DNA from 2 places in the Hydrogenophaga sp. OTU3427 genome. Region 1 is predicted to be linked to the other one. Evidence: predicted binding sites of a transcription regulator. Region 1 holds the regulator's gene; the other holds the start of a gene.
What was found. Region 1 encodes FliA, which starts transcription of late flagellar genes. Its sites were predicted from a motif close to CTAAAGTTTNNNNNNNNNNNGCCGNTA; they were not measured.
Positions count from the first base shown of each region.

Region 1 (3,434 bases):
CAAGACCACCACCGCCGCCAAGCTGGCGGCCCAGTGCGTCAAGTCCTACGGCGCCAACAGCGTGGGTCTGATCACGCTGGATACCTATCGCGTGGCGGGCTATGAGCAGTTGCGCAGCTACGGCCGCATGCTGGGCGTGGTGGCGCACCTGGCGCACGACCGCGCCGCCCTGCAGGACCTGTTGGCCCTGCTGGCCAACAAGCGCATGGTCATCATCGACACCGCTGGCCTGGGCCAGCACGACCCGCGCATCGAGGAGATGCTGGAGCTGCTGGGCTCGAACAAGATCAAGAAGCTGCTGGTGCTCAACGCTGGTAGCCACGGTGACACGCTGGACGACGTGATCAACGCCTACAAGGGCAGCGACCTGTATGGGGTGATCCTGTCGAAGCTGGACGAGGCACCCAAGCTGGGTCCCGCCCTGGACAGTCTGATCCGCCACCAGATGCTGTTGCGAGGCGTGAGCACCGGCCAGCGCGTGCCCGAGGATTGGCAACGCGCCGACGCTGCGGCCCTGGTGCGCCAATCCATGGCCAGCACGGGCAAATCGGCCTACGATCCGCAGGCCAGCGAACTGGGTCTGTTCTTCTCACAGCCCGCGGGCGGGCAGGTGAACCTGGATGCGTGGAATGCTTGAGTCCTTCGATCAGGCCCATGGGCTGCACGCCTACGCGGCCATGGCCTCCAGCACCCGACTGTTGCCGGTGCCGGCCATGGTGCACGGCGGCGTGTCTCATCGACTGCTGTGGCTGATGGCGCGCCGGCTGGCGCAACAGGGGGAGCCGGTGTGGGTGATCGACGGCATGGCCGACGAAGCGCCTGGGCAGGGTCTGTTGGGGCGCCTGCTGGCCCGTGACCGACAGGCGCCGGCCTGGGGGGGCGATCCGGACGAGGAAACGGTGCCAGGCGTGCGCATCGTGGCCGGCCGGCAGGGGTTGCTGCGGCTGGCCAACCAGATGCACAGCCTGGGCTCGGAGGCGGCCTTGCAGCTGTTGCTGGCCACTGTGCCTGGTGGCGCCCATGTGTTGCTGACGGCTCCGGTGGAGGTGCTTGCTGTCTGCCTGCAGGGCAGCGCGGCCCGCCCGCTGGTGGCGCTTGATGGGCAGCCACGCTCGGTGGTGGAGGCCTACAACGTCGTCAAGGTCTTGCTGCAGGCGGGCGAGGTGCATCCGGTGCTGGTGCCCATGGCGCCGGGCGCGCCTGGGCCACGCGCACGTGGTGGCGCGCATGTCCGTGCCGACGCGCAATGGCAGTCGCTGGACGCGCCGGTGCAGGCCCTGGCGCGTTGCGCCCAGACCCACCTGGGCGAGGATTTGCAAATCTGGCCAGTGGCGTATGATGACTGCCGCGACACATCTGCCGACCGCGTGCCCGAATCGTGGTGGCTCAAGGTGTTGGACAGCGCACTCGTCTTGTCCGGCCGCGACCGGTCAATGGCATTGACCACCGTGGCCACGCCAGGCGCAGAATCGGACCTTCGGAGAAGTTGATGTACACCGCCAAAGGCACTCTCGATCGAGATGACCAGTTGCGCCAGTACAGCCCGCTGGTGCACCGGCTCGCGCATCACATGATCGCCAAGCTGCCAGCCAGCGTGGAGGTCGACGACCTGATCCAGGTGGGCATGATCGGCCTGACCGAGGCCTTGACACGTTTCGAGCCGTCGCAGGGCGTCCAGTTCGAGACCTTTGCCAGCCAGCGCATCCGCGGCGCCATGCTCGACGAATTGCGGGACGGCGACTGGATGTCGCGGGGTTCGCGCAAGCTGCAGAAGGACATCGAACTGGCGGTGCACCGGTTGGAGCAGCGCCTGGGCCGTGCGCCCAAGGAATCCGAGATCGCCCAGGAAATGGACATGACCTTGCCGGAGTACCAGCAGACCCTGGCCCGGGTGCGTGGCACCCAGCTGGTCTACCTCGAAGACATTGGCGGCAAAGGCGACGACGAGGACCACTTCCTTGACCGCTACTTGCCGGCCGACGCGGAGGCCGATCCCTCCGCCTTGCTGGGCGACCAGCGCATGCGCCGTTCCCTGGTGGATGCCATCAACAAGCTGCCCGAGCGCGAACAGCATGTGATGAGCATGTACTACGAGCACGACATGAACCTGAAGGAAATCGCCGCCGTGCTGGGCGTCACCGAATCCCGGGTCTGCCAGTTGCACAGCCAGTCGATTGCCCGCCTGCGTGCCAAGTTGCGCGAGCACTGAGCTTTAGAACTTGTCCGTAAATTTGGCGCGGCCCTGCCCAATTTGCGGACAAGTTCTTAGCCCACCCCCATCTCCACCCCGACGCAAGGCACTGTCACCACCTCGAGGGGGCGACATCGGCCGTCCGGCAGAGCCGGCCCGATGGTTTTCTGGGCGGAGGCACGCGTTCTGGCTGTCGGCGCCGTATCACGCCTTGAATGAAGTGTTGTTGCTCATGCGAGGCAAGCCTCCCAACATGCCGCCCGGTTTGCCGAGGCGGGCATAGGCGTTGGCCTGTTCCGCCGGAAACAGGGTGCCCAGAGCCCGGTTGACGGCTGCGCTGCGGGCCAGCAACTGTTTCTGCAGGTTGTCCAGCCGGGCGTTGACCACCGTCAGCCGGGGCTGCCAGGTGGGCAGGTCGTCGGGTTGGGTGGTTTGATAAATTTGCTGAAATTGTTGAATGGCCCGGGCCAGGGCCTCGGTCCGGGCCGGCAAGGCGTCGGCGTCCTGGGCCTTGAGCGCATTTTCCACCAGCTCCAGCTGGTGTTCCACCAACGCAAAATGGTCGCCCAGAGCGACCATCGTGTTGTTTGCAGCGGGATTGGTCGGCAACGGTGGGGCTCCTCAGGTGAACCCGGGCACCCTGGCCTGGGCGGGCTTACTTGGATGCCACGCCCAGCATGTCGCGGGCGTTGGCCAGCAGCTTGTCGGCCACGGCCTCGGCGTTGATGCTGAACGTGCCATTGGCGATGGCGTTCTTGACGGCTTCCACCTTCTTCGCATTGAACACGTCGCCACCGGCACGCGCCACGCTGGCCGTGATGGTCTGGCTGACGGCCGACAACGAAACGGTCACACCTGCCTCGGGCATTTGGGTGCCTGCTTGCGAGGTGGAGGCGGACAACCTGTCCGCAGGCTTGCCTGCCCCTGTGGTGGCACCGGCTGGCTTGTCTGGCAGGTTGTTGATCTTCATGGTTCTCTCCAAGCCCTGAAGGGGCGTCTTGGGAGTTTTATCGACCGATGAGGTCTGAACTTTACCCCTATTTTCAAGAAATTTTGACTGAGATCACATGTCGACCGACACCGTGGCATCGCGCTTGACCCGGCCCGAGACGACTTTACCGGAGCCCAATTTAACACGGACCGGCTGACCGACGAAACCATGGCTCATGGCGCGGCCACTGGCGCTGAGGTTGAAGCGGGCCTGGGTCACCACCACTTTCACCTCGGTACCGGCGTTGAACAC
Region 1 covers NZ_JASATI010000033.1:11,595-15,028, forward strand. Annotated here, with positions in the region: gene flhF (flagellar biosynthesis protein FlhF) at 1-637, shown strand, start outside; gene AAHB17_RS17370 (hypothetical protein) at 630-1,490, shown strand; gene AAHB17_RS17375 (RNA polymerase sigma factor FliA) at 1,490-2,209, shown strand; gene AAHB17_RS17380 (hypothetical protein) at 2,396-2,770, opposite strand; gene flgM (flagellar biosynthesis anti-sigma factor FlgM) at 2,847-3,161, opposite strand; gene flgA (flagellar basal body P-ring formation chaperone FlgA) at 3,255-3,434, opposite strand, start outside.

Region 2 (3,434 bases), on a different contig from region 1:
CCCGAAACGCTGACGCGGCTGCTCGCCGCGTCGAAGGTTTCAACCAGTTGGCCAGACGCCGTCTTCAGCGTGATCAGCCCGGTGCCACGCACCACGGTCTCGTTGAATTTCACGCTCACGTTGCCCGAGGGCAGCACGCCAGTGGCGCCGTCGGCAGGTATGAAGCGGACCGTCTTGGGCGCATCCGTATCGGCCCGGGTCTTGAAGTCGTAACTGCTGACACCCTTGAATGCGTTGCCCAGCACGTCCTTGACCGTACCAGCACCGAAGCTCACGAAGTACTGGGTGCTGTAGGCCAGGTCTTGCGTCGGGTTGATGACCAGGGTGTCGTTGGTGACGGTGATGCGGTCGCTGCGCGAGGCGTCGAAGGTCTCGACCACCTGGCCCGCTGCGGTGCGCAGGGTGATCAGCCCCGAGCCGCGCTGGATGGGTTCGTTGAACTTGAGCATCACGTTGGCCGTCGTCAGGGCTCCGGTCGACCCATCGGCGGGGGTGAAGCGGGTGACGGTCGGGCCGTCGGTGTCGCGCCGGGTACGGAAGTCGTAGCTGCTGGTGCCCTTGAAGGCGTTGCCCAGCGCGTCCTTGACCGTGCCGCTGCCAAAGCTCACGAAATACTGCGTGTTGTAGTCCAGGTCCTTGGTGGGGTTGAGGGTCAGCGTGTCGTTGCTGATGGTGATGCGGTCGCTGCGGGCTGCGTCAAAGGTCTCGATCACCTGTCCCGCCGCGTTCTTCAGGACAATCTGCCCGGCGCCACGCTGGATGGCTTCATTGAACTTGAGGACCACGTTGGCCGTGGTCAGCGCGCCGGTCGATCCGTCGGCTGGCGTGAAGCGTGTGACGGTCGGGCCGTCGGTGTCGACACGGGTTCGGAAATCGTAGGTGCTGGTGCCCTTGAAGGCGTTGCCCAGCGTGTCCTTGACCGTGCCGGCACCGAAACTGACGAAATACTGCGTGTTGTAGTCCAGGTCCCGGGTCGGGTTGATGCTCAGTGTGTCGCCGGTGACGGTGACGCGGTCGCTGCTGGCGGCATCGAACACCTCGACCACCTGGCCCGCCGCGTTTTTGAGCGTGATCGCGCCGGAACCGCGCTGGACGGCCTCGTTGAACTTGAGCACCACGTTGGCGGTGGTCAGTGCGCCGGTCGAACCGTCGGCTGGTGAGAAACGGGACACGGTCGGCCCGTCCGTGTCCATCCGGGTGCGGAAGTCATAGCTGCCGGCGCCCGCGAACTGGTTGCCGGCCAGGTCCTGGACCGTGCCTTTGGCGAAGCCCACGGTGTACTGCGTGTTGTAGGCCAGGTCGTTGGTGGGGTTGATGCTCAGCGTGTCACCGGTGATCGTGATGCGGTCGCTGCTGGCGGCATCGAAGGTTTCGACCACCCTGCCACTGCCGTCCTTCAGAGTGATCAGGCCGCTGCCACGCTGGATGCCCTCGTTGAACTTGAGCACCACATTGGCCGTGGTCAGCGCGCCGCTGCTGCCGTCGGCAGGCGAAAAACTGGTGACCAGCGGGACCAGGGTGTCCGCTACCGCCGCCGTGCTGGACAGGGCATAGGCCTGGGCGGAAATCGATACCGTCCCCGGGGCGGGCGCACTGGACACCAGAACGGCCGTGGCAGACTCGCCCGCCGGCTGGCTGACCGACGTGCCACCGCCGTAGGACGCGGACGGCGCGGACACGGTGTTTATGCTTGTCATCTCCAGGCCTTCCAAGGGGTATCCGGCGTATCTCGCCAACGCCATCCCTATCGGCCAGCTCGCTTACATCTTGAGGAGCACGGAGCACAAAAGCGGGGGGCTTTGGTGGCTTTTGCCACTTCAATTCGCGGTCAAGTTGGCCCATACTCTGCCGATAATGTTGCAAAGACTCCTCAAGGACGGGCACCATGAATCCACATCGCTTGAATGCCGCATCGGCCTACCAGTCGGTCGGACTGCAAACCCGGGCCGCAGCCAATGACCCCCACCAGTTGGTCAACATGATGTTCGAGGCGGTGATCGAGAACATCAACAAGGCCCGCGGCGCCATCCAGCAAGGCGACGTGCAGCTCAAGATCAAGCACATCGATCACGCGATCCGCATCATCCAGGAAGGCCTGATCACCAGCCTGGACCACGACAATGGCGGCGAACTCGCCGGCAACCTGGCCAGCCTCTACGACTACGCGGTGATCCGGTTGGTCCAGGCCAATGCGAAAAATGATGTGGGCATGCTGGTGGAAGTGGTCGATCTGATCGCCCCTCTGCTGGAAGCCTGGCAACAGATGCGTCCCGAAAGCATGGCGCAGCGCCCGGTCGACCTGGCACCTGCCGCCGCAACGCCTGCCCCAACCCAGGCGGCCTCCGCAGCCGCTCCCCGGCGCCCAGTGGGTGCCTACGCCAGCGTGGCGGCCTACGGCCGTGTTGCCGCCCCTGCTGGAGTCTGACCATGAGCCACAACTTGATCGACTACTACAAAGCCATTGAAAGCACCAGCGTGCAGATGTTGACCGCCGCGCGCATGGAAAACTGGGACGAAGTGGTGCGCCTCGAAGGCGCCTGCGCGGTGCTGATCGAACAGCTGCGCCACGAGTCGCGCAGCCAGGTGCTGAGCGCCGACCAGCGCGCCGAGAAAAACCGCATCATGCTGAGCATCCTCCGCTATGACGCGCAGATCCGCAGTCTGGCCGAACCCTGGCTGAGCAGCATGGAAGACATGATGCCCAGCCAGTTGCCCAGCGTGACGCTGCATTGAGCAGCCAAGCCCGTTCCCGGGGCTGGCCCCTTCAAACAACAACGCCCGGTCAAGCCGGGCGTTGTTGTTGGGGCTGCAAAACATCAAACCTGCATGTTCATCACGTCGGTGTAGGCCTGCACCATGCGGTTGCGCACGTTCAGCGTGGCCTGGAAGCCGATCTGGGCTTTCTGCATGGCCAGCATGGTTTCTTCCAAGCTGACGCTGGGGTTGCCCATCTGCACCTGGGTCTGCATCTCGCTGGCCTCGTTCTGGGCCTTGCTGACGGACTGCAGCGCGGTCTTGAAGGCGTCGGAAAATCCACCGCCGGCGACCGGGTTGGCGGTGCCTTCGGCCTGCTGCAGGCGCGCCTTGGCCAGGGCGCCCAACGCCTGAGGCGTCAAGGGGGTGATGCGCATGTCCATGGAGGTGCTCCCAAGTCGATCCAATTCGGTGACGCAATGGTAGGCAGGTGACGCCAAAACTTGAATTTGATAAAGCCACGAAATCGCGTCCTTTTCGGGCTTTAGTTCGGTCGGATCGACTTTGATAATCCGTCCAACGCGGGCCTGCCCCGTCTTTTTTGGTTCATCATCGCCACCATGAACACCGCCGTTGCCGAAGTCGACCTTCGCCCCGCCGCGCCACAGAACGCCTTGCTGGAGGGTTTCACGCGCCTGGACAACCGCCGCAAATTCACGCTGGTGGGCGGTGCCCTGGCG
Region 2 covers NZ_JASATI010000038.1:34,851-38,284, reverse strand. Annotated here, with positions in the region: gene AAHB17_RS18730 (Ig-like domain-containing protein) at 1-1,697, opposite strand, end outside; gene fliS (flagellar export chaperone FliS) at 1,886-2,425, shown strand; gene AAHB17_RS18720 (flagellar protein FliT) at 2,428-2,733, shown strand; gene fliE (flagellar hook-basal body complex protein FliE) at 2,817-3,137, opposite strand; gene fliF (flagellar basal-body MS-ring/collar protein FliF) at 3,315-3,434, shown strand, end outside.
Region 2: the regulator FliA is predicted to act here: its motif matches at 1,828-1,854, upstream of fliS (flagellar export chaperone FliS).